3 regions of the Secundilactobacillus paracollinoides genome follow, and region 2 is predicted to be linked to each of the others. Evidence: a T-box and tRNA genes for the amino acid it is inferred to sense, from the RefSeq annotation. Region 2 holds a T-box; the other regions hold tRNA genes.

What was found. The T-box of region 2 lies ahead of pheS (phenylalanine--tRNA ligase subunit alpha). A T-box ahead of a tRNA ligase gene usually reads a tRNA of that ligase, here a tRNA-Phe.
Region 1: it encodes a tRNA-Phe, which carries the amino acid that the T-box ahead of pheS (phenylalanine--tRNA ligase subunit alpha) is inferred to sense. The anticodon was not compared.
Region 3: it encodes a tRNA-Phe, which carries the amino acid that the T-box ahead of pheS (phenylalanine--tRNA ligase subunit alpha) is inferred to sense. The anticodon was not compared.

Annotation. Positions count from the first base shown of each region.
Region 1 is NZ_CP014912.1:3,065,070-3,072,391, forward strand. Features, by position in the region: gene AYR61_RS13475 (hypothetical protein) at 75-434, shown strand; gene AYR61_RS13480 (hypothetical protein) at 695-1,108, opposite strand; tRNA gene AYR61_RS13485 (tRNA-Leu) at 1,361-1,445, opposite strand; tRNA gene AYR61_RS13490 (tRNA-Cys) at 1,486-1,556, opposite strand; tRNA gene AYR61_RS13495 (tRNA-Gln) at 1,584-1,655, opposite strand; tRNA gene AYR61_RS13500 (tRNA-His) at 1,666-1,740, opposite strand; tRNA gene AYR61_RS13505 (tRNA-Trp) at 1,755-1,825, opposite strand; tRNA gene AYR61_RS13510 (tRNA-Tyr) at 1,827-1,912, opposite strand; tRNA gene AYR61_RS13515 (tRNA-Phe) at 1,917-1,989, opposite strand; tRNA gene AYR61_RS13520 (tRNA-Asp) at 2,023-2,097, opposite strand; tRNA gene AYR61_RS13525 (tRNA-Val) at 2,102-2,174, opposite strand; tRNA gene AYR61_RS13530 (tRNA-Glu) at 2,217-2,288, opposite strand; tRNA gene AYR61_RS13535 (tRNA-Ser) at 2,307-2,398, opposite strand; rRNA gene rrf (5S ribosomal RNA) at 2,470-2,586, opposite strand; rRNA gene AYR61_RS13545 (23S ribosomal RNA) at 2,655-5,574, opposite strand; rRNA gene AYR61_RS13550 (16S ribosomal RNA) at 5,796-7,322, opposite strand, start outside.
Region 2 is NZ_CP014912.1:2,954,205-2,961,526, reverse strand. Features, by position in the region: gene AYR61_RS13000 (TrmH family RNA methyltransferase) at 1-148, shown strand, start outside; gene AYR61_RS12995 (HD domain-containing protein) at 305-817, shown strand; gene AYR61_RS12990 (winged helix-turn-helix transcriptional regulator) at 838-1,230, shown strand; T-box leader at 1,255-1,487, shown strand; gene pheS (phenylalanine--tRNA ligase subunit alpha) at 1,530-2,576, shown strand; gene pheT (phenylalanine--tRNA ligase subunit beta) at 2,586-4,997, shown strand; gene mltG (endolytic transglycosylase MltG) at 5,616-6,764, shown strand; gene udk (uridine kinase) at 6,796-7,322, shown strand, end outside.
Region 3 is NZ_CP014912.1:2,403,345-2,410,666, forward strand. Features, by position in the region: rRNA gene AYR61_RS10370 (16S ribosomal RNA) at 1-1,079, shown strand, start outside; tRNA gene AYR61_RS10375 (tRNA-Ile) at 1,162-1,235, shown strand; tRNA gene AYR61_RS10380 (tRNA-Ala) at 1,261-1,333, shown strand; rRNA gene AYR61_RS10385 (23S ribosomal RNA) at 1,509-4,428, shown strand; rRNA gene rrf (5S ribosomal RNA) at 4,497-4,613, shown strand; tRNA gene AYR61_RS10395 (tRNA-Val) at 4,624-4,696, shown strand; tRNA gene AYR61_RS10400 (tRNA-Lys) at 4,699-4,771, shown strand; tRNA gene AYR61_RS10405 (tRNA-Thr) at 4,819-4,891, shown strand; tRNA gene AYR61_RS10410 (tRNA-Gly) at 4,905-4,976, shown strand; tRNA gene AYR61_RS10415 (tRNA-Leu) at 4,989-5,074, shown strand; tRNA gene AYR61_RS10420 (tRNA-Arg) at 5,095-5,168, shown strand; tRNA gene AYR61_RS10425 (tRNA-Pro) at 5,174-5,247, shown strand; tRNA gene AYR61_RS10430 (tRNA-Met) at 5,284-5,357, shown strand; tRNA gene AYR61_RS10435 (tRNA-Ile) at 5,374-5,447, shown strand; tRNA gene AYR61_RS10440 (tRNA-Ser) at 5,505-5,594, shown strand; tRNA gene AYR61_RS10445 (tRNA-Met) at 5,604-5,677, shown strand; tRNA gene AYR61_RS10450 (tRNA-Asp) at 5,698-5,772, shown strand; tRNA gene AYR61_RS10455 (tRNA-Phe) at 5,780-5,852, shown strand; tRNA gene AYR61_RS10460 (tRNA-Gly) at 5,885-5,955, shown strand; tRNA gene AYR61_RS10465 (tRNA-Ile) at 5,960-6,033, shown strand; tRNA gene AYR61_RS10470 (tRNA-Ser) at 6,036-6,123, shown strand; tRNA gene AYR61_RS10475 (tRNA-Glu) at 6,157-6,228, shown strand; tRNA gene AYR61_RS10480 (tRNA-Met) at 6,244-6,317, shown strand; tRNA gene AYR61_RS10485 (tRNA-Asp) at 6,321-6,395, shown strand; gene ltrA (group II intron reverse transcriptase/maturase) at 6,867-7,322, shown strand, end outside.

The DNA of each region.
Region 1 (7,322 bases), 110 kb from region 2:
CAAATAATATCATAAATGCCGTTCTTGCTTTATGATACTGAATGTAATCAAGACTTATCTGGGAGGTTGAAGACTTGAAAGAAATTAAAGTTGTTGGGGACATTCGTGAAGGGAAGTTCCAGCCTGCGCTAACGGGAAACCCAATTGTTGATACTGCATTAATCAATCAATTCTGTGATCACCTCAGCGACTGGTTAACAGCCCATCACCTTGCCTATCCAGTTTCAGCTGAACATGCTTTTTCAGTAACGGATAATGCGAACGACGATATCTTATACATAGTGGATAAACAGATTTTATCCGTTTTTAACGCGCATGAAGTGCATCAAATGCACATCTTGCCCGTTGACCATCAGGATCTGTTGCATGCCCGCCCAGATGCCTATTTTGACGCCATAGTCGTACTTCTTAAGAGTTTAGCGATAACAAAATAACGGGTCCGCCTTCGTGAGTGATATAGTGTCGAGTAGAAGCATAGTTTGACTCTCATTCATCGTTTTCCTGCCCAATCATTAAAAACATCCCAAGACTGAATTCATCGTATGAATTCTGGTCTTGGGATGTTTTTAAGACTCAGTATGAAACACCACTCTCATACAGGCACTAATGACTAATCAGGGCGTATGAGCATGCTGCGGAAGTCGAAACAAAGTATGGTTGCACCTGTGTCTTCATGTTTTACATCAACCAACGCCTACACAAAGAAAGCTGGAAAAATGACACGATTCTTTTTAGGGACCATCAATTTCGGCAATTGGACGCCAATCACCTTAATGAAGGACTCAAGTGGGTATTGTTCGTTTCCAACATAGCCGACGAAGTGTTTAAAATGAAGTCTGGCGTGTTTGATTGTATAGGACAAATATGCGGTTAATGGCGTTTCCTCATAAATCAGTTTTAGCGTGACATCGCCAATTTTATTTTCGTAAGAGGTTGCCCTCAGCATCTGTTCATTTCGTAATTCAATAGGCCGGTATCGATCAAGCGGATTGTGAATGTTCAAAATAGTATCAATTTGGTGTCCAGGTCGAAATAGCGTGTGGCTGGCGCGGTGTAATTCAGCGTAGGTTTCTATCACTTGTTTCAATGATGGGTGACCAGTGTACATAGTTCCTCCTATTTTGTGGGCAAAGTAACGAACAAGTGTCCAGACAGATTCAAAATTTTTAGAGAAAGTATATCATGGTTTATACCAATTAGACAACAGTCCGTACACGACTGTCGTTCTAGAACAAAATTGCGGGTCACTTCACCACGTGCTTAAGCACCGTTAGATGACTAAGAGCCGGTAATGATTACAGGCAATATTAATAATTTAAACACAAAAAAAGACTAAGATCATTTATCTTAGTCACTTTAGTACCGGAGGTGGGGTTCGAACCCACACGTCCTCAACGGACACTGGATTTTGAGTCCAGCGCGTCTGCCAGTTCCGCCACTCCGGCATAAATTGAATGTTGTTGAATAGGCCTCTCAATAAGGCAAAGGCGGTAATCGGATTCGAACCGACGATGAAGGTTTTGCAGACCTCTGCCTTACCACTTGGCTATACCGCCATATTGAAATCGATGAACCATATCCAACTGGGTTAGCTGGATTCGAACCAGCGCATGACGAAGTCAAAGTCCGTTGCCTTACCACTTGGCTATAACCCAATCTTCAAAGGGCGGTATGTGGGACTCGAACCCACGCGTGCCGGAACCACAATCCGGTGTGTTAACCAAACTTCACCAATACCGCCATCACATGACAAACAGGGATAGTAGGAGTTGAACCCACACTAGCGGTTTTGGAGACCGATGTACTACCATTATACTATATCCCTATGGTGGATGGGAGTGGATTCGAACCACCGAACCCGAAGGAGCGGATTTACAGTCCGCCGCGTTTAGCCAGACTTCGCTACCCATCCATAATGGCGCGGGACGGAATCGAACCGCCGACACACGGAGCTTCAATCCGTTGCTCTACCAACTGAGCTACCGAGCCATTTAATGCTTGTTAATATTCAATTATTAACAACGGTCCGTACGAGACTCGAACTCGTGATCTCCTGCGTGACAGGCAGGCGTCCTAAACCAACTAGACCAACGGACCATGATGGAGGATACAGGGCTCGAACCTGTGACCCTCTGCTTGTAAGGCAGACGCTCTCCCAACTGAGCTAATCCTCCATGAGGTTGTTAACTAAAAACTTATTGTAGTCTTTCGACTAATGACCCGTACGGGATTCGAACCCATGTTACTGCCGTGAAAGGGCAGTGTCTTAACCACTTGACCAACGGGTCATACTAAAAGTTGCTGAACGGAGAGTAAGGGATTCGAACCCTTGAAACAGGTTTTTGCCCGTTTACACCATTTCCAGTGGTGCTCCTTCGGCCAACTCGGACAACTCTCCAAGAGTCTCCGACATGCGTCATCAAAACTCACTATTAAAGTTGTCCCAACAACTGAGTCGGAAATCAAATCGCGTGGCAACGTCCTACCCTCGCAGGGGGCGATCCCCCAACTACTCTTGGCGTGCTGAAGCTTAACTTCTGTGTTCGGCATGGGAACAGGTGTATCCTTCAGGCTATCGCCACCACACTATTGAGAACTGATGCTCTCAAAACTAGATAATATCGTTTTCCTACCGGAAATCACCGTTTTCTTACTTGGTTAAGTCCTCGACCGATTAGTACTAGTCCGCTCCATCCATCACTGGACTTCCACTTCTAGCCTATCTACCTGATCATCTCTCAGGGGTCTTACTTCCATATAGGAATGGGAAATCTCATCTTGAGGCGAGTTTCACACTTAGATGCTTTCAGCGTTTATCTCATCCACACATAGCTACTCAGCAATGCGCCTGGCGGCACAACTGATACACCAGCGGTGTGTCCATTCCGGTCCTCTCGTACTAGGAACAGCTCCTCTCAAATTTCCTACGCCCGCGACGGATAGGGACCGAACTGTCTCACGACGTTCTGAACCCAGCTCGCGTACCGCTTTAATGGGCGAACAGCCCAACCCTTGGGACCGACTACAGCCCCAGGATGCGATGAGCCGACATCGAGGTGCCAAACCTCCCCGTCGATGTGGACTCTTGGGGGAGATAAGCCTGTTATCCCCAGGGTAGCTTTTATCCGTTGAGCGATGGCCCTTCCATACGGTACCACCGGATCACTAAGCCCGACTTTCGTCCCTGCTCGACCTGTCTGTCTCGCAGTCAAGCTCCCTTCTGCCTTTACACTCTACGAATGATTTCCAACCATTCTGAGGGAACCTTTGGGCGCCTCCGTTACTTTTTAGGAGGCGACCGCCCCAGTCAAACTGCCCACCTGACACTGTCTCCCACCACGCTAAGTGGTGCGGGTTAGAGTGTTCACACAACAAGGGTCGTATCCCACCAGCGCCTCTGCCGAAACTAGCGTTCCGGCCTCTACGGCTCCGACCTATCCTGTACAAGTTGTGTCAACACCCAATATCAAGCTACAGTAAAGCTCCATGGGGTCTTTCCGTCCTGTCGCGGGTAACCTGCATCTTCACAGGTACTATAATTTCACCGAGTCTCTTGTTGAGACAGTGCTCAGATCGTTACGCCTTTCGTGCGGGTCGGAACTTACCCGACAAGGAATTTCGCTACCTTAGGACCGTTATAGTTACGGCCGCCGTTTACTGGGGCTTCATTTCTGGGCTGCGCCGAAGCTAACTCATCCACTTAACCTTCCAGCACCGGGCAGGCGTCAGCCCCTATACGTCATCTTACGATTTTGCAGAAACCTGTGTTTTTGATAAACAGTCGCCTGAGCCTTTTCACTGCGGCTGCACTTGCGTGCAGCACCCCTTCTCCCGAAGTTACGGGGTCATTTTGCCGAGTTCCTTAACAAGAGTTCACTCGCACACCTTAGGATACTCTCCTCGACTACCTGTGTCGGTTTGCGGTACGGGTAATAAAGTATTCACTAGAAGCTTTTCTCGGCAGTGTGACGTCGGCCACTTCCCTACTTAAATTCGGTCCTCATCACAGCTTGTCAACCCGGCTGCCAGCATTTAACTGGTAACCTGACTTACTGCTTGAACGCACATTTCCAATCGTGCGCACGGCTTAGCCTCCTGCGTCCCTCCATCGTTCAAACACACTTTACTAGTACAGGAATCTCAACCTGTTAGCCATCGCTTACGCCTCTCGGCCTCAGCTTAGGTCCCGACTAACCCTGGGAGGACGAGCCTTCCCCAGGAAACCTTAGTCATTCGGTGGATCAGATTCTCACTGATCTTTCGCTACTCATACCGGCATTCTCACTTCTAAGCGCTCCACTAGTCCTTACGATCTAGCTTCACCGCCCTTAGAACGCTCTCCTATCACGTGACCTAATGGTCACATCCACAATTTCGGTGGTATCCTTAGCCCCGGTACATTTTCGGCGCAAAATCACTCGGCTAGTGAGCTATTACGCACTCTTTAAATGGTGGCTGCTTCTGAGCCAACATCCTAGCTGTCTATGCAACTTCACCGCCTTTTCCACTTAGGATACACTTAGGGACCTTAATTGGTGGTCTGGGCTGTTCCCCTTTCGACGATGGATCTTATCACTCACCGTCTGACTCCCGGATATAAATCTGTGGCATTCGGAGTTTATCTGAATTCAGTAACCCATGACGGGCCCCTAGTCCAAACAGTGGCTCTACCTCCACGATTCTCAATTCCGAGGCTAGCCCTAAAGCTATTTCGGAGAGAACCAGCTATCTCCAAGTTCGTTTGGAATTTCACCGCTACCCGCACCTCATCCCAGCACTTTTCAACGTACACGGGTTCGGGCCTCCAGTGCGTTTCACCGCACCTTCACCCTGGACATGGGTAGGTCACCTGGTTTCGGGTCTAGACCAACATACTGAAACGCCCGTTTCAGACTCGCTTTCGCTACGGCTCCGTCTTTTCAACTTAACCTTGCATGTTAGCGTAACTCGCCGGTTCATTCTACAAAAGGCACGCTGTCACCCATTAACGGGCTCCAACTAATTGTAGGCACATGGTTTCAGGAACTATTTCACTCCCCTTCCGGGGTGCTTTTCACCTTTCCCTCACGGTACTGGTTCACTATCGGTCACTAGGGAGTATTTAGCCTTGGGAGATGGTCCTCCCGGATTCCGACCAGGTTTCACGTGTCTGGCCGTACTCAGGATCCTGAACTGAGGGTTATTGGTTTCGTTTACGGGGCTATCACCCTCTTTGGCCAGGCTTCCCAACCTGTTCAACTACCAACAACTTTGGTAACTCAAATGTTCAGTCCTACAACCCCAGGAAGCAAGCTTCCTGGTTTGGGCTGTTCCCACTTCGCTCGCCGCTACTATGGGAATCGCAATTGCTTTCTCTTCCTGTGGGTACTTAGATGTTTCAGTTCCCCACGTCTGCCTTTACTTAGCTATGTATTCACTAAGCAATAACCATCGGTTAAGATGGCTGGGTTTCCCCATTCGGAAATCTCCGGATCAAAGCTTACGTACAGCTCCCCGAAGCATATCGGTGTTAGTCCCGTCCTTCATCGGCTCCTAGTGCCAAGGCATTCACCATGCGCCCTTGTTAACTTAACCTAAATCACTAACGTGATTTCAGTTAATTGAGTATATGCGAAGTAGTTTAACTACTAATAAAAAACTCAAAATAATGCGGTGTTCTCGGCTTAATTAATGAAATTATTAATTAATAAAAGAAAATTGATATTATCTAGTTTTCAAAGAACCAGTTTGAGAGTAGACCTCTCAAAACTAAACAAAGTTTTGTCTCAGTGCAGGGCTTCCGTATTATTCCTTAGAAAGGAGGTGATCCAGCCGCAGGTTCTCCTACGGCTACCTTGTTACGACTTCACCCTAATCATCTGCCCCACCTTAGGCGGCTGGCTTCCGAAGGTTACCGAACCGACTTTGGGTGTTGCAAACTCTCATGGTGTGACGGGCGGTGTGTACAAGGCCCGGGAACGTATTCACCGCGGCATGCTGATCCGCGATTACTAGCGATTCCGACTTCGTGTAGGCGAGTTGCAGCCTACAGTCCGAACTGAGAATGGCTTTAAGAGATTAGCTTGCTCTCGCGAGTTTGCAACTCGTTGTACCATCCATTGTAGCACGTGTGTAGCCCAGGTCATAAGGGGCATGATGACTTGACGTCATCCCCACCTTCCTCCGGTTTGTCACCGGCAGTCTCGCCAGAGTGCCCAACTAAATGCTGGCAACTGACAATAAGGGTTGCGCTCGTTGCGGGACTTAACCCAACATCTCACGACACGAGCTGACGACAGCCATGCACCACCTGTATCTGCGTCCCCGAAGGGAACGCCTAATCTCTTAGGTTAGCACAGTATGTCAAGACCTGGTAAGGTTCTTCGCGTAGCTTCGAATTAAACCACATGCTCCACCGCTTGTGCGGGCCCCCGTCAATTCCTTTGAGTTTCAACCTTGCGGTCGTACTCCCCAGGCGGAATGCTTAATGCGTTAGCTGCGGCACTGAAGGGCGGAAACCCTCCAACACCTAGCATTCATCGTTTACGGCATGGACTACCAGGGTATCTAATCCTGTTCGCTACCCATGCTTTCGAGCCTCAGCGTCAGTTACAGACCAGACAGCCGCCTTCGCCACTGGTGTTCTTCCATATATCTACGCATTTCACCGCTACACATGGAGTTCCACTGTCCTCTTCTGCACTCAAGTTACCCAGTTTCCGATGCACTTCTCCGGTTAAGCCGAAGGCTTTCACATCAGACTTAAGTAACCGCCTGCGCTCGCTTTACGCCCAATAAATCCGGATAACGCTTGCCACCTACGTATTACCGCGGCTGCTGGCACGTAGTTAGCCGTGGCTTTCTGGTTGAATACCGTCAACGTCTGAACAGTTACTCTCAAACGTGTTCTTCTTCAACAACAGAGTTTTACGATCCGAAAACCTTCTTCACTCACGCGGCGTTGCTCCATCAGACTTTCGTCCATTGTGGAAGATTCCCTACTGCTGCCTCCCGTAGGAGTTTGGGCCGTGTCTCAGTCCCAATGTGGCCGATTACCCTCTCAGGTCGGCTACGTATCATTGCCTTGGTGAACCGTTACTCCACCAACTAGCTAATACGCCGCGGGTCCATCCAGAAGTGATAGCCGAAACCACCTTTCAAACAAAAACCATGCGGTTTTTGTTGTTATACGGTATTAGCACCTGTTTCCAAGTGTTATCCCCTGCTTCTGGGCAGGTTACCCACGTGTTACTCACCAGTTCGCCACTCATCCGATGTTAAAATCCGTGCAAGCACTTCATTTAACGGGATGCGTTCGACTTGCATGTATTAGGCACGCCGCC
Region 2 (7,322 bases):
CCTCATCATGGGCAACGAAGGCCAGGGCATGGCGCCTGAATTGATGGCTGAAACGACCGACAATCTCTATATTCCAATTAAGGGGAATGCAGAATCGTTGAACGTTGCAATTGCGGCTGGCGTGTTGATGTTTCAACTGAACCAGTAAAATTGGTTCGGTTTTGTCCGAAAATCAGTCATGATTGCACTATTTTAGGTCTCTTTAGGTTTATTTAACCGAATAAAGGGCCATTTTACTTGTTATTTGTAATGAAATTCAGTATAGTATGTCTAAATGAACTTACTTAAGTAAAGGAAGCGTTCTATGAAGACCAATGATTGGCGTACAGACAAAGAATACATCGCTTTAGTGGACGACTTGCTGGCTAAGCCAGAAGTACAGAAATTGGCTAACTATACGCAGCACCACCATTCTGACCGACTCACACATTCGATCTCAGTGTCTTACGATAGTTACTTAATTGCTAAAAAACACGGCCTTAACACCCGGGCAGTTGCGCGGGCAGGGTTGTTACATGATTTATTCTACTATGACTGGCGCACCACCAAGTTTAACTTGGGCTCTCATGCCTTCATCCACCCACGGGTCGCACTGCGAAACGCGGAAAAGCTGACTGAGCTGACCCCCATGGAAAAGGATATTATTCTGAAACACATGTGGGGTGCCACGGCGGCCATGCCAAGATATCGCGAAAGTGTCATCGTGAGTCTGGTCGATGATTACGATGCGATTCACGAGTTCTTTAGCCCACTTCGGGCCCGCATGAGCCAGTGGAATATGAAACGATTAAAGCAAGTCTTATTTGATGACAAATAGTGATAACAGGGGGTGTTAAGATGGATCAAGCCTTAACGCAAGGATTAGTGGATATTGACAATTTTGAACTCTGTCCAAAGTTTGAGCAGACGTTTAGTATTTTAGGTAAAAAATGGAACGGACTGATTATCGATGTATTGTTGAACCTCGGCCCGCAACGGTTTAAAGATATTGCAGGTAAGGTGACTAGGTGTTCAGATCGGGTGTTGGTCGAACGCCTTAAGGAACTCGAGATGAACGGCATCGTTGTTCGCAACACCTATGACGATTCGTCGTTGATCGAATACGCCCTCACTGAAAAAGGTCAAGACCTTGCCGGTGTCATGAAGACGGTGCACAACTGGTCTGAAAAATGGAACCAGTTAGATGCTGATGATCCGCAAGAGGTTGACCAATGCCACCAACCGCTGTAAACTAATTGGTGTGTAAAAATTGAATGAAATGCCTTAACGAAAGAGTAGTAGGTTCAGCGCTAATCCCAGAGAGACGGCTAGGTCAGTGGAAGGTCGTCGATTGGTTAGGATCGAATTCACTTTCCGAGCAGAGATTGGGCGTCGCGGTCATTAGGGTCGTGACAAATAATCGTCCGGTTGATTGACCGTTATTAAATTACCGAGTGTACTTATTGATAAGTAAACAAGGGTGGTACCGCGAAGACTTCGTCCCTTTATTTTGGGGCGGAGTTTTTTTATTTTGTTAAGGAGGATCCATAATGACACTTAGAGATCAATTGGAAAAAATTCGCGATGAGCGAAAGCAGAGTATCCTCGATGTTGACGACCTTAAAAAGCTTGATGAACTGCGTGTGCAGTTGTTAGGTAAAAAAGGCCCCGTCACTCAAGCGCTCCGCAGTATGAAAGACTTACCCGCAGACGAACGACCTAGCTTTGGCCAGTTTGCAAATAAGGTGCGTGACGACCTAAAAAACGCCATTGATGATCGCAATAGCGAACTACAACAGGCAGCGTTAAACTTTAAGCTGCAACACGAAAAAATTGATGTGACCTTACCAGGGGCTGCCGTTACTCAGGGACAACCACACGTGATTCAACAAATCGTTGATCAGCTGGAAGACCTCTTTATGGGCATGGGCTACCAAGTTTTGAGCGGTCCAGAAGTCGAAGAAGACAAGTACAACTTTGAAATGATGAACCTGCCTAAGGATCATCCAGCACGGGATATGCAAGATACGTTCTATATCACCAAGGAAATTTTGATGCGGACACAAACCTCACCGATGCAGGCAAGAACGTTGGAGACCCACGATTTTAGTAAGGGGCCGTTGAAGATGATCTCACCAGGGGTCGTTTACCGTCGTGATACGGATGATCCAACCCACTCTCATCAATTCCACCAGGTGGAAGGGCTTGTCATCGATAAGCACGTTACCATGGCTGATTTAAAAGGTACCTTGGAACTGGTTGCACACACCTTATTTGGTGACCGATTTGACGTCCGGTTGCGCCCAAGTTACTTCCCATTTACTGAGCCTTCTGTTGAAGCCGATATTACCTGCTTTAACTGTGGCGGTAAGGGCTGTAACGTCTGCAAGTACACCGGCTGGATCGAAGTGCTCGGTGCCGGGATGGTTCACCCGAACGTGTTGAAGATGGCTGGGGTTGACCCAACCGTTTACGGTGGCTTTGCCTTTGGTCTTGGCCCTGACCGGTTTGCAATGCTGAAGTATGGTGTTGACGATATCCGGAACTTCTACTTAAACGACGTCCGGTTCCTCACCCAATTTGCTAAGAAAGGATAATCAAAACCTATGAAAATTTCTTATCGCTGGTTAAAAGAGTATCTCGATATTGATGTACCAGCCAAAGACTTAGCAGAAAAAATCGAACGGGGTTCCGTTGAAATTGATTCTGTCGAAAAGCCTAGTGATGGTCTTAAAAAGATCGTGGTCGGTGAAGTGATGTCCATGGAACCGCATCCCGATTCTGATCACTTAAACATTTGCCAAGTTGATATTGGGGAAGACGACCTATCCCAAATCGTATGTGGCGCACCCAATGTTGCGCCTAACCACAAAGTTATTGTTGCACTGCCTGGTTCAAGAATCGGCGGCAACGTCAAAATTAAGCGGTCTAAGATGCGTGGCGTCACTTCCAATGGGATGATCTGTGCGCTGGATGAAATTGGGTTCAGCAAGGACGTTGTCCCAAAGGAATGGGCGGACGGTATTTACTTCTTGCCAGACGATGCCGAAGTCGGTGAACCGGTTTTCCCTTACCTTGGGATGGACGATGAGCTGATCGACGTTGATGTAACCCCTAACCGTGGCGACATGCTGAGTGTTTACGGTGTCGCAAATGACGTCGCTGCGTTGTACGACAAAACTGCTAAGTTGAATCACCCTGATGTGACTGAAATTGGCGAAAAAGCTGTTGATCAGGTGACGTTGGACACGGATGAAAGCCTAGCACCAATCTATAAGATGCGGCTCGTTAAAAACGTGACGATTAAACCAAGTCCACGCTGGTTACAGATTAAATTGTGGAACGCTGGCGTTCGCCCGATCAATAACGTGGTCGATGTCACTAACTACATTTTGCTGAAGTATGGTCAACCGCTGCACGCCTTTGACTTTGATAAGATCAAGGGGAACACGGTCGTGACTCGAAACGCGCGGGCAGGCGAAAAGCTTACTACGTTGGATGAGGAAGAACACGACCTTGATGCAAACGACATCGTGATTGCTGATACGGATAAGCCGATTGCATTAGCCGGTGTGATGGGCGGCTTCAATTCAAGAATTGATGACGACACCACAACGGTTGCCATTGAATCAGCTGTGTTCCAGCCAACATTGATCCGGAAAACGGCGCAGCGGCACAACCTGCACACGGATGCATCCCAACGTTTCGAACGTGGGGTCAACCGTGGCGGCGTTGCCGAAGCCTTAGACGCTGCTGCTCAGATGATGGACGAACTGGCAGATGGTGATAGTTTAACGGGCATCGTGACCGGTGCAGAATACGACGTGACTGACGTCAACGTTGACGTCACACTCAGCCGTATCAACCATGTGCTGGGGACTGAATTGTCTGCTGATGAGGTTACTGCTATCTTTAAACGTCTTGGCTTTGGTGTCGCATTGAATGGTGAGACCTATACCGTAACTGTGCCGCCACGTCGTTGGGACATTCATATTGAAGCCGACCTGCTGGAAGAAGTTGCCCGGATCTACGGTTATGATGCCATTCCATCAACGTTACCAGTTGGCCCGACGACTCTGGGTAGTTTAACTGATAAGCAACGGTTGATTCGCGCATCACGTAGTTTGTTGGAAGGATTTGGCCTGAACCAAGCAATCTCATATGCCTTAACCACCAACGAAAAGGCACAACAATTCCTGATGCGTGACACAGAAACGACAGAACTCAGCTGGCCAATGACCGCTGACCACACTACCTTGCGCGAAAACTTAGTGAGTGGGTTGCTGGACGACGTTGCGTATAACAACGCGCGCCACGTGAACGACATTGCGCTTTACGAACAAGGCCGGGTGTTCTACCGTGAGGGCGACGAAGTTCGACCAAGCGAACAAGAACATATCGCCGGGGTCATCAGTGGTGAGTTGACACCAACGAGTTGGCAGAACAGCAAGGCCCAAAAGGTTGATTTCTATCAACTGAAGGGCATCGTTGAACAATTCTTAGCTAACCTTGACGTCGAAGGCGACGTGACCTTTGAAGCCACCGACAAGTATCCAGAAATGCACCCAGGCCGAACGGCTGATATTGCCATTCATGGGCACTACGTTGGCTTTATCGGGCAGGTGCACCCAACGACAGCGTCAGCATACAAGATCAAAGAATCATATGTGTTCGAACTGAACCTGGATGCCTTGATCGACATGCCAAAGAAGGCCAACCAGTACGAACCAATTTCGAAGTACCCGGCTGTAACTCGGGACATTGCGCTATTAGTCGATCGGGCAGTCACAAACGATGAGATCTTAGCTAAGATCCGCAAGCGTGGCGGGGCTTATCTGAAGTCCGTCAAACTGTTTGATGTTTACGCCGGCAAGAACTTGCCGGTTGGTAAGCAATCGATGGCCTACACCTTGACGTATCAAAATCCAAACGATACGTTAACGGATGATGAGGTCAACCAAGCATTTGCTAAGGTTGAGAAGATCTTGACTGAGGATCTGCACGCTGAAATTAGATAGTTATTAAATGCTTTAAAAGGCCAAGGATTTTGGATCCTTGGTCTTTTTGTGGGGAGTAAGTTGGTGGCGCTTTCTGTTGGTGTTGGGGTATAGGTGCGCTTGTTGTGTGGTTGGTTCCTTGCAGATTATGGGTGGAATTTCTGGACGATTACTGCTGAGACTTCATGGGATTGGAATTTTTGGTGGGGTTCTGTTATATTGTGGAAACGTGTTCAGCAAGCCAAGGGGCGGCCATGTAAGGAACTCTTGCAAAAATGCCAAGCCCGAGCATTTCTGCAAGAGTTCCTTACATTCTGCCCCCTTAACCGGCTTGCTTCACACTCTGCTTCTATTACAAATTCCTCAAGAACCCACAATATTACTGCAATCAACGTCGTTTTTTGGTAAACTATACAAGATTGAAAAAGAAACGGAACGGGGGAACTACTCGTGGATAAAGATAACCAACCCACCAAAAATGAGTCAGAGAACACTAAGCTGGACAGCACGGCCGCGGATGCCCAGACAACTGATACGACGGCACAGACACCAAATTCTGCACCTTCAAAAAATGATCAACAGGTAACTGGTGACAGCGGTGACAGTCAACCAACTGAGTCGGCAACGCCGTCGGGGACGATGCCACCAACAGGTAATGGGGGATCGACGCCGCCAACACCGCCAGAAAAACCGGGCAAGCCCAAGATGAGCATGGGTCACCGGATCATTATCGGCGTGGTCAGCATTTTGGTTGTCCTTGTTGTCGTGAGCGGTATCGGGTTTTATCGATACTTTAAGTCGGCGCAAAAGCCGTTAAATGCCCATAGTACCCAAGTCGTTCAAGTGGATATTCCCATGGGTGCCTCAACGAAAAAAATTGGGTCGATCCTGCAAGAAAAGAACATCGTCAAAAGTGGGATGGTCTTCAACTATTTCGTGAAGTCACGTAACTTTACTGCCTTTCGTGCGGGTTATTACCAATTGAAGTCTTCAATGACCTTGACCCAGATTGCTAAACAGCTCGAAAAGGGCGGTTCCAGTGAACCTATTCAGAGTTCCAAAGGGAAAGTGCTCGTCCGTGAAGGGGTTCAGATCAAGGACATTGCGACAACGATTGCGGCTTCAACTGATTTTAGTAAGAGTGAATTTCTGAGTTTAATGAAGGATCAAACCTTTATGAATCAGCTCTACAAACAATATCCACAGCTCTTAAAGTCAACGATGACAAGCAAGCACGTGCGGTATAAGTTGGAAGGCTATCTGTATCCAGCAACGTACACGGTAAATAAAAAAATGTCACTCAAGCAGCTGGTTGAACAAATGGTTGGTGCGACCAACACGGAAATGAGACCTTATTATAAGTACATTGCTAAGAAAAAGATGACGGTTCAGCAGGTGCTGACCTTATCATCGCTCGTTGAACGTGAAGGGGTCACCAACACTGACTGGCGTAAGATTGCCGGTGTCTTCTTTAACCGAATCAAACAGGGGATGCCATTGCAATCTGATATTTCTGTGATGTATGCCATCAACAAGCATAAAAAGAATTTATCAGATAGTGATCTGCAATCAAATTCACCATATAACCTGTATAAGTACGCGGGTTATGGACCAGGACCATTTAACAGTCCAAGTTCAGATTCCATCAAGGCCGTTTTAAAGCCGTTAGACGAAAGCAAGGGGTATCTGTACTTCGTTGCGAATATGAAGACGGGTAAGATCTACTACTCTAAGACATTGGCTGAACACAACGAAAAATCAGCAAGTTTAAGTTCTGCAAATAACTAAGTAACAAATGGGAAAGGATCTTCAATTCAACATGGCAGCTACGCAATCAAAACCCGTCATCATTGGTGTGACAGGCGGGTCAGGCAGTGGCAAGACCACTGTCAGTCAGGCAATTTATCATAATTTTTCAAATGAATCGATCATGATTTTGCAACAAGATGCTTATTATAATGATCAAGCTGAAATGACGATGGCAGAACGGCGCGCAGTGAACTACGACCACCCGCTGGCCTTCGATACCGATCTCTTGATCACCCAACTCAAACAGTTGCAACAGTACAAGAGTGTTGAGAAGCCGGTGTACGACTACACGCAGTCAACGCGTAGTGACAAAACGATTCACCAGGAACCAAAGGATGTCATCATTGTTGAGGGCGTTTTAATTCTTGATGATCAGCGGTTGCGTGATTTGATGGATATTAAAGTTTTCGTTGATACGGATGATGATATTCGCATTATTCGCCGAATTGAGCGTGATATTAAGGAACGCGGCCGTGATTTAGATTGGATCATCGACCAGTACTTGGCGACGGTCAAACCAATGTATCATCAATTTGT
Region 3 (7,322 bases), 550 kb from region 2:
GTAACTGTTCAGACGTTGACGGTATTCAACCAGAAAGCCACGGCTAACTACGTGCCAGCAGCCGCGGTAATACGTAGGTGGCAAGCGTTATCCGGATTTATTGGGCGTAAAGCGAGCGCAGGCGGTTACTTAAGTCTGATGTGAAAGCCTTCGGCTTAACCGGAGAAGTGCATCGGAAACTGGGTAACTTGAGTGCAGAAGAGGACAGTGGAACTCCATGTGTAGCGGTGAAATGCGTAGATATATGGAAGAACACCAGTGGCGAAGGCGGCTGTCTGGTCTGTAACTGACGCTGAGGCTCGAAAGCATGGGTAGCGAACAGGATTAGATACCCTGGTAGTCCATGCCGTAAACGATGAATGCTAGGTGTTGGAGGGTTTCCGCCCTTCAGTGCCGCAGCTAACGCATTAAGCATTCCGCCTGGGGAGTACGACCGCAAGGTTGAAACTCAAAGGAATTGACGGGGGCCCGCACAAGCGGTGGAGCATGTGGTTTAATTCGAAGCTACGCGAAGAACCTTACCAGGTCTTGACATACTGTGCTAACCTAAGAGATTAGGCGTTCCCTTCGGGGACGCAGATACAGGTGGTGCATGGCTGTCGTCAGCTCGTGTCGTGAGATGTTGGGTTAAGTCCCGCAACGAGCGCAACCCTTATTGTCAGTTGCCAGCATTTAGTTGGGCACTCTGGCGAGACTGCCGGTGACAAACCGGAGGAAGGTGGGGATGACGTCAAGTCATCATGCCCCTTATGACCTGGGCTACACACGTGCTACAATGGATGGTACAACGAGTTGCGAACTCGCGAGAGCAAGCTAATCTCTTAAAGCCATTCTCAGTTCGGACTGTAGGCTGCAACTCGCCTACACGAAGTCGGAATCGCTAGTAATCGCGGATCAGCATGCCGCGGTGAATACGTTCCCGGGCCTTGTACACACCGCCCGTCACACCATGAGAGTTTGCAACACCCAAAGTCGGTTCGGTAACCTTCGGGAGCCAGCCGCCTAAGGTGGGGCAGATGATTAGGGTGAAGTCGTAACAAGGTAGCCGTAGGAGAACCTGCGGCTGGATCACCTCCTTTCTAAGGAATAATACGGAAGCCCTGCACTGAGACAAAACTTTGTTTAGTTTTGAGAGGTCTACTCTCAAACCGTAACGCTTTTGGGCCTATAGCTCAGCTGGTTAGAGCGCACGCCTGATAAGCGTGAGGTCGATGGTTCGAGTCCATTTAGGCCCACTCAACAAATCAAGCGGTTTGTTATGGGGAATTAGCTCAGATGGGAGAGCACCTGCTTTGCAAGCAGGGGGTCAGCGGTTCGATCCCGCTATTCTCCATTGACTCGTAAGAGTCATAAGAATTGGTTCTTTGAAAACTAGATAATATCAATTTTCTTTTATTAATTAATAATTTCATTAATTAAGCCGAGAACACCGCGTTATTTTGAGCTTTTTATTAGTAGTTAAACTACTTCGCATATACTCAATTAACTGAAATCACGTTAGTGATTTAGGTTAAGTTAACAAGGGCGCATGGTGAATGCCTTGGCACTAGGAGCCGATGAAGGACGGGACTAACACCGATATGCTTCGGGGAGCTGTACGTAAGCTTTGATCCGGAGATTTCCGAATGGGGAAACCCAGCCATTTTAACCGATGGTTATTGCTTAGTGAATACATAGCTAAGTAAAGGCAGACGTGGGGAACTGAAACATCTAAGTACCCACAGGAAGAGAAAGCAATTGCGATTCCCATAGTAGCGGCGAGCGAAGTGGGAACAGCCCAAACCAGGAAGCTTGCTTCCTGGGGTTGTAGGACTGAACATTTGAGTTACCAAAGTTGTTGGTAGTTGAACAGGTTGGGAAGCCTGGCCAAAGAGGGTGATAGCCCCGTAAATGAAACCAATAACCCTCAGTTCAGGATCCTGAGTACGGCCAGACACGTGAAACCTGGTCGGAATCAGGGAGGACCATCTCCCAAGGCTAAATACTCCCTAGTGACCGATAGTGAACCAGTACCGTGAGGGAAAGGTGAAAAGCACCCCGGAAGGGGAGTGAAATAGTTCCTGAAACCATGTGCCTACAATTAGTTGGAGCCCGTTAATGGGTGACAGCGTGCCTTTTGTAGAATGAACCGGCGAGTTACGCTAACATGCAAGGTTAAGTTGAAAAGACGGAGCCGTAGCGAAAGCGAGTCTGAAACGGGCGTTTCAGTACGTTGGTGTAGACCCGAAACCAGGTGACCTACCCATGTCCAGGGTGAAGGTGCGGTAAAACGCACTGGAGGCCCGAACCCGTGTACGTTGAAAAGTGCTGGGATGAGGTGTGGGTAGCGGTGAAATTCCAAACGAACTTGGAGATAGCTGGTTCTCTCCGAAATAGCTTTAGGGCTAGCCTCGGAATTGAGAATCGTGGAGGTAGAGCCACTGTTTGGACTAGGGGCCCGTCATGGGTTACTGAATTCAGATAAACTCCGAATGCCACAGATTTATATCCGGGAGTCAGACGGTGAGTGATAAGATCCATCGTCGAAAGGGGAACAGCCCAGACCACCAATTAAGGTCCCTAAGTGTATCCTAAGTGGAAAAGGCGGTGGAGTTGCATAGACAGTTAGGATGTTGGCTCAGAAGCAGCCACCATTTAAAGAGTGCGTAATAGCTCACTAGCCGAGTGATTTTGCGCCGAAAATGTACCGGGGCTAAGGATACCACCGAAATTGTGGATGTGACCATTAGGTCACGTGATAGGAGAGCGTTCTAAGGGCGGTGAAGCTAGATCGTAAGGACTAGTGGAGCGCTTAGAAGTGAGAATGCCGGTATGAGTAGCGAAAGATCAGTGAGAATCTGATCCACCGAATGACTAAGGTTTCCTGGGGAAGGCTCGTCCTCCTAGGGTTAGTCGGGACCTAAGCTGAGGCCGAGAGGCGTAAGCGATGGCTAACAGGTTGAGATTCCTGTACTAGTAAAGTGTGTTTGAACGATGGAGGGACGCAGGAGGCTAAGCCGTGCGCACGATTGGAAATATGCGTTCAAGCAGTAAGTCAGGTTACCAGTTAAATGCTGGCAGCCGGGTTGACAAGCTGTGATGAGGACCGAATTTAAGTAGGGAAGTGGCCGACGTCACACTGCCGAGAAAAGCTTCTAGTGAATACTTTATTACCCGTACCGCAAACCGACACAGGTAGTCGAGGAGAGTATCCTAAGGTGTGCGAGTGAACTCTTGTTAAGGAACTCGGCAAAATGACCCCGTAACTTCGGGAGAAGGGGTGCTGCACGCAAGTGCAGCCGCAGTGAAAAGGCTCAGGCGACTGTTTATCAAAAACACAGGTTTCTGCAAAATCGTAAGATGACGTATAGGGGCTGACGCCTGCCCGGTGCTGGAAGGTTAAGTGGATGAGTTAGCTTCGGCGAAGCCCAGAAATGAAGCCCCAGTAAACGGCGGCCGTAACTATAACGGTCCTAAGGTAGCGAAATTCCTTGTCGGGTAAGTTCCGACCCGCACGAAAGGCGTAACGATCTGAGCACTGTCTCAACAAGAGACTCGGTGAAATTATAGTACCTGTGAAGATGCAGGTTACCCGCGACAGGACGGAAAGACCCCATGGAGCTTTACTGTAGCTTGATATTGGGTGTTGACACAACTTGTACAGGATAGGTCGGAGCCGTAGAGGCCGGAACGCTAGTTTCGGCAGAGGCGCTGGTGGGATACGACCCTTGTTGTGTGAACACTCTAACCCGCACCACTTAGCGTGGTGGGAGACAGTGTCAGGTGGGCAGTTTGACTGGGGCGGTCGCCTCCTAAAAAGTAACGGAGGCGCCCAAAGGTTCCCTCAGAATGGTTGGAAATCATTCGTAGAGTGTAAAGGCAGAAGGGAGCTTGACTGCGAGACAGACAGGTCGAGCAGGGACGAAAGTCGGGCTTAGTGATCCGGTGGTACCGTATGGAAGGGCCATCGCTCAACGGATAAAAGCTACCCTGGGGATAACAGGCTTATCTCCCCCAAGAGTCCACATCGACGGGGAGGTTTGGCACCTCGATGTCGGCTCATCGCATCCTGGGGCTGTAGTCGGTCCCAAGGGTTGGGCTGTTCGCCCATTAAAGCGGTACGCGAGCTGGGTTCAGAACGTCGTGAGACAGTTCGGTCCCTATCCGTCGCGGGCATAGGAAATTTGAGAGGAGCTGTTCCTAGTACGAGAGGACCGGAATGGACACACCGCTGGTGTATCAGTTGTGCCGCCAGGCGCATTGCTGAGTAGCTATGTGTGGATGAGATAAACGCTGAAAGCATCTAAGTGTGAAACTCGCCTCAAGATGAGATTTCCCATTCCTTTATGGAAGTAAGACCCCTGAGAGATGATCAGGTAGATAGGCTAGAAGTGGAAGTCCAGTGATGGATGGAGCGGACTAGTACTAATCGGTCGAGGACTTAACCAAGTAAGAAAACGGTGATTTCCGGTAGGAAAACGATATTATCTAGTTTTGAGAGCACCAGTTCTCAATAGTGTGGTGGCGATAGCCTGAAGGATACACCTGTTCCCATGCCGAACACAGAAGTTAAGCTTCAGCACGCCAAGAGTAGTTGGGGGATCGCCCCCTGCGAGGGTAGGACGTTGCCACGCTATCATTCATGGAGGATTAGCTCAGTTGGGAGAGCGTCTGCCTTACAAGCAGAGGGTCACAGGTTCGAGCCCTGTATCCTCCATTGAGCCGTTAGCTCAGTTGGTAGAGCATCTGACTTTTAATCAGAGGGTCGACAGTTCGAGCCTGTCACGGCTCATTACCGAGAGAAATTTCGGATCTCTACACCCATTAATTTATTGAGTTGCCGACTTAGCTCAGTTGGTAGAGCACCTGTCTTGTAAACAGGGGGTCGGAAGTTCGAATCTTCTAGTCGGCATTTAACAGAATATGCGGAAGTAGTTCAGTGGTAGAACATCACCTTGCCATGGTGGGGGTCGCGGGTTCGAATCCCGTCTTCCGCTTTTGCCAAAAACGCCGGGGTGGCGGAATTGGCAGACGCACAGGACTTAAAATCCTGCGGTCAGTGATGACCGTACCGGTTCGATCCCGGTCCTCGGCATTGTTACAATTTAATATTTTGCACCCATAGCGCAATTGGATAGAGTGTCTGACTACGAATCAGAAGGTTGTAGGTTCGACTCCTACTGGGTGCATTGAGCGGGAAGTAGCTCAGCTTGGTAGAGCACCTGGTTTGGGACCAGGGGGTCGCAGGTTCGAATCCTGTCTTCCCGATTTAAATAAATAGTTTCATCTTTATTTAAACACCATCGCGGTGTAGCTCAGCTGGCTAGAGCGTCCGGTTCATACCCGGGAGGTCGAGGGTTCGATCCCCCCCGCCGCGATTGATCATTAGTGCTCGGACCTTTAGCTCAGTTGGTTAGAGCAGACGGCTCATAACCGTCCGGTCGTAGGTTCGAATCCTACAAGGTCCATTAACTTGGGTCTTTACTATGGTCAAGTAATGTTATATCATTGTTATTGTATCTTATGGAGGATTACCCAAGTCTGGCTGAAGGGAACGGTCTTGAAAACCGTCAGGTGGGTCAAACCACGCGAGAGTTCGAATCTCTCATCCTCCTTTTTATTATCGCGGGATGGAGCAGTCTGGTAGCTCGTCGGGCTCATAACCCGAAGGTCGTTGGTTCAAATCCAGCTCCCGCAATTATTTCTAAATATCTATTTGGTTCGTTGGTCTAGTTGGTTTAGGACGCCTGCCTGTCACGCAGGAGATCACGAGTTCGAGTCTCGTACGAACCGCTTTTATGGCTCGGTAGCTCAGTTGGTAGAGCAACGGATTGAAGCTCCGTGTGTCGGCGGTTCGATTCCGTCCCGCGCCATTAATAAAACAACGCCAATAGAAATACCAAATGCGGGTATAGTTTAGTGGTAAAACCACAGCCTTCCAAGCTGTTGTCGCGAGTTCGATTCTCGTTACCCGCTTTTTGGGCCTATAGCTCAGCTGGTTAGAGCGCACGCCTGATAAGCGTGAGGTCGATGGTTCGAGTCCATTTAGGCCCATTGGAGAAATACTCAAGTGGCTGAAGAGGCGCCCCTGCTAAGGGTGTAGGTCGCGTAAGCGGCGCGAGAGTTCGAATCTCTCTTTCTCCGTTGTTTCATTAATAGTTAAGTCATTTTATAAATGACCCGTTGGTCAAGTGGTTAAGACACCGCCCTTTCACGGCAGTAACATGGGTTCGAATCCCGTACGGGTCATAAAAATAATATTATCGCGGGATGGAGCAGTCTGGTAGCTCGTCGGGCTCATAACCCGAAGGTCGTTGGTTCAAATCCAGCTCCCGCAATTTGGTCCGTTGGTCTAGTTGGTTTAGGACGCCTGCCTGTCACGCAGGAGATCACGAGTTCGAGTCTCGTACGGACCGTCAGTAAACGATGAATGTGAGTTCATCGTTTTTTTGGTGCGCCCGGCATGGGCGCCAACTAGACGGTGAAAGTCCGTTGCGGGCCGTAGTAGTCGGAACCGCAAGTCAATGACAAGGGTGTCCATCGTGAGGTGGAATCTGAAGGAAGTCGGCGACAAAGTACCGCATTGATGTACAAGAATCAGCTATAAGGCTGTGTTGGTCGGACGAGGTTGCCAAACAAACCAAAGTCCAATACTACTCGAGGCCATCGCAGTAAAGCTGGCAATGACATGGTACGAAAGTGGGCGTTCTTACCCGGGGAGGCCTGTATCGTACGTTCCCGACAAGAGGCGCGCTAAGCGCCACAGGAACAAACATCGCAGTGATGTGGTGCAGAACGATACAGGAGTCAGCCGAGGCCATAGTAGTGGTATCTGCCACGAAGGGCTGAACAATAATAGGTCATCATTGATATTGGAGGTGGAGACAGTGCAACAACCGCAGAATACAGAAAAAGCTGACCGCCGGCGGACAGTAGGACTGGAAGCCCAAGAACAAGTCGGGGTGCGTAGCACTGACTCTGGTGAAAATACGATGATGAACGGCACTAAGTTTCAAGAGTTAGTCTTAGACCGAAATAACCTGAACGAGGCTTATCTTCGCGTCTGCAGAAACAAAGGTGCAGCAGGACTAGACGGAATGACCGTTGACGAACTGTTGCCCTACTTGAGGAAACATAAACAGGAATTACTGCAAGCTTTACAAAACGAGACCTATCGGCCTCGTCCCGTTAAGCGGGTTGAAATTCCAAAACCTAATGGTGGTAAACGCAAGCTCGGAATACCAACTGTGATTGACCGACTTGTTCAACAAGCCATGGCGCAAGTCATGGTGCCAACATTTGAGCGTGTCTTCTCAGATAATAGTTTTGGGTTCCGACCGAAT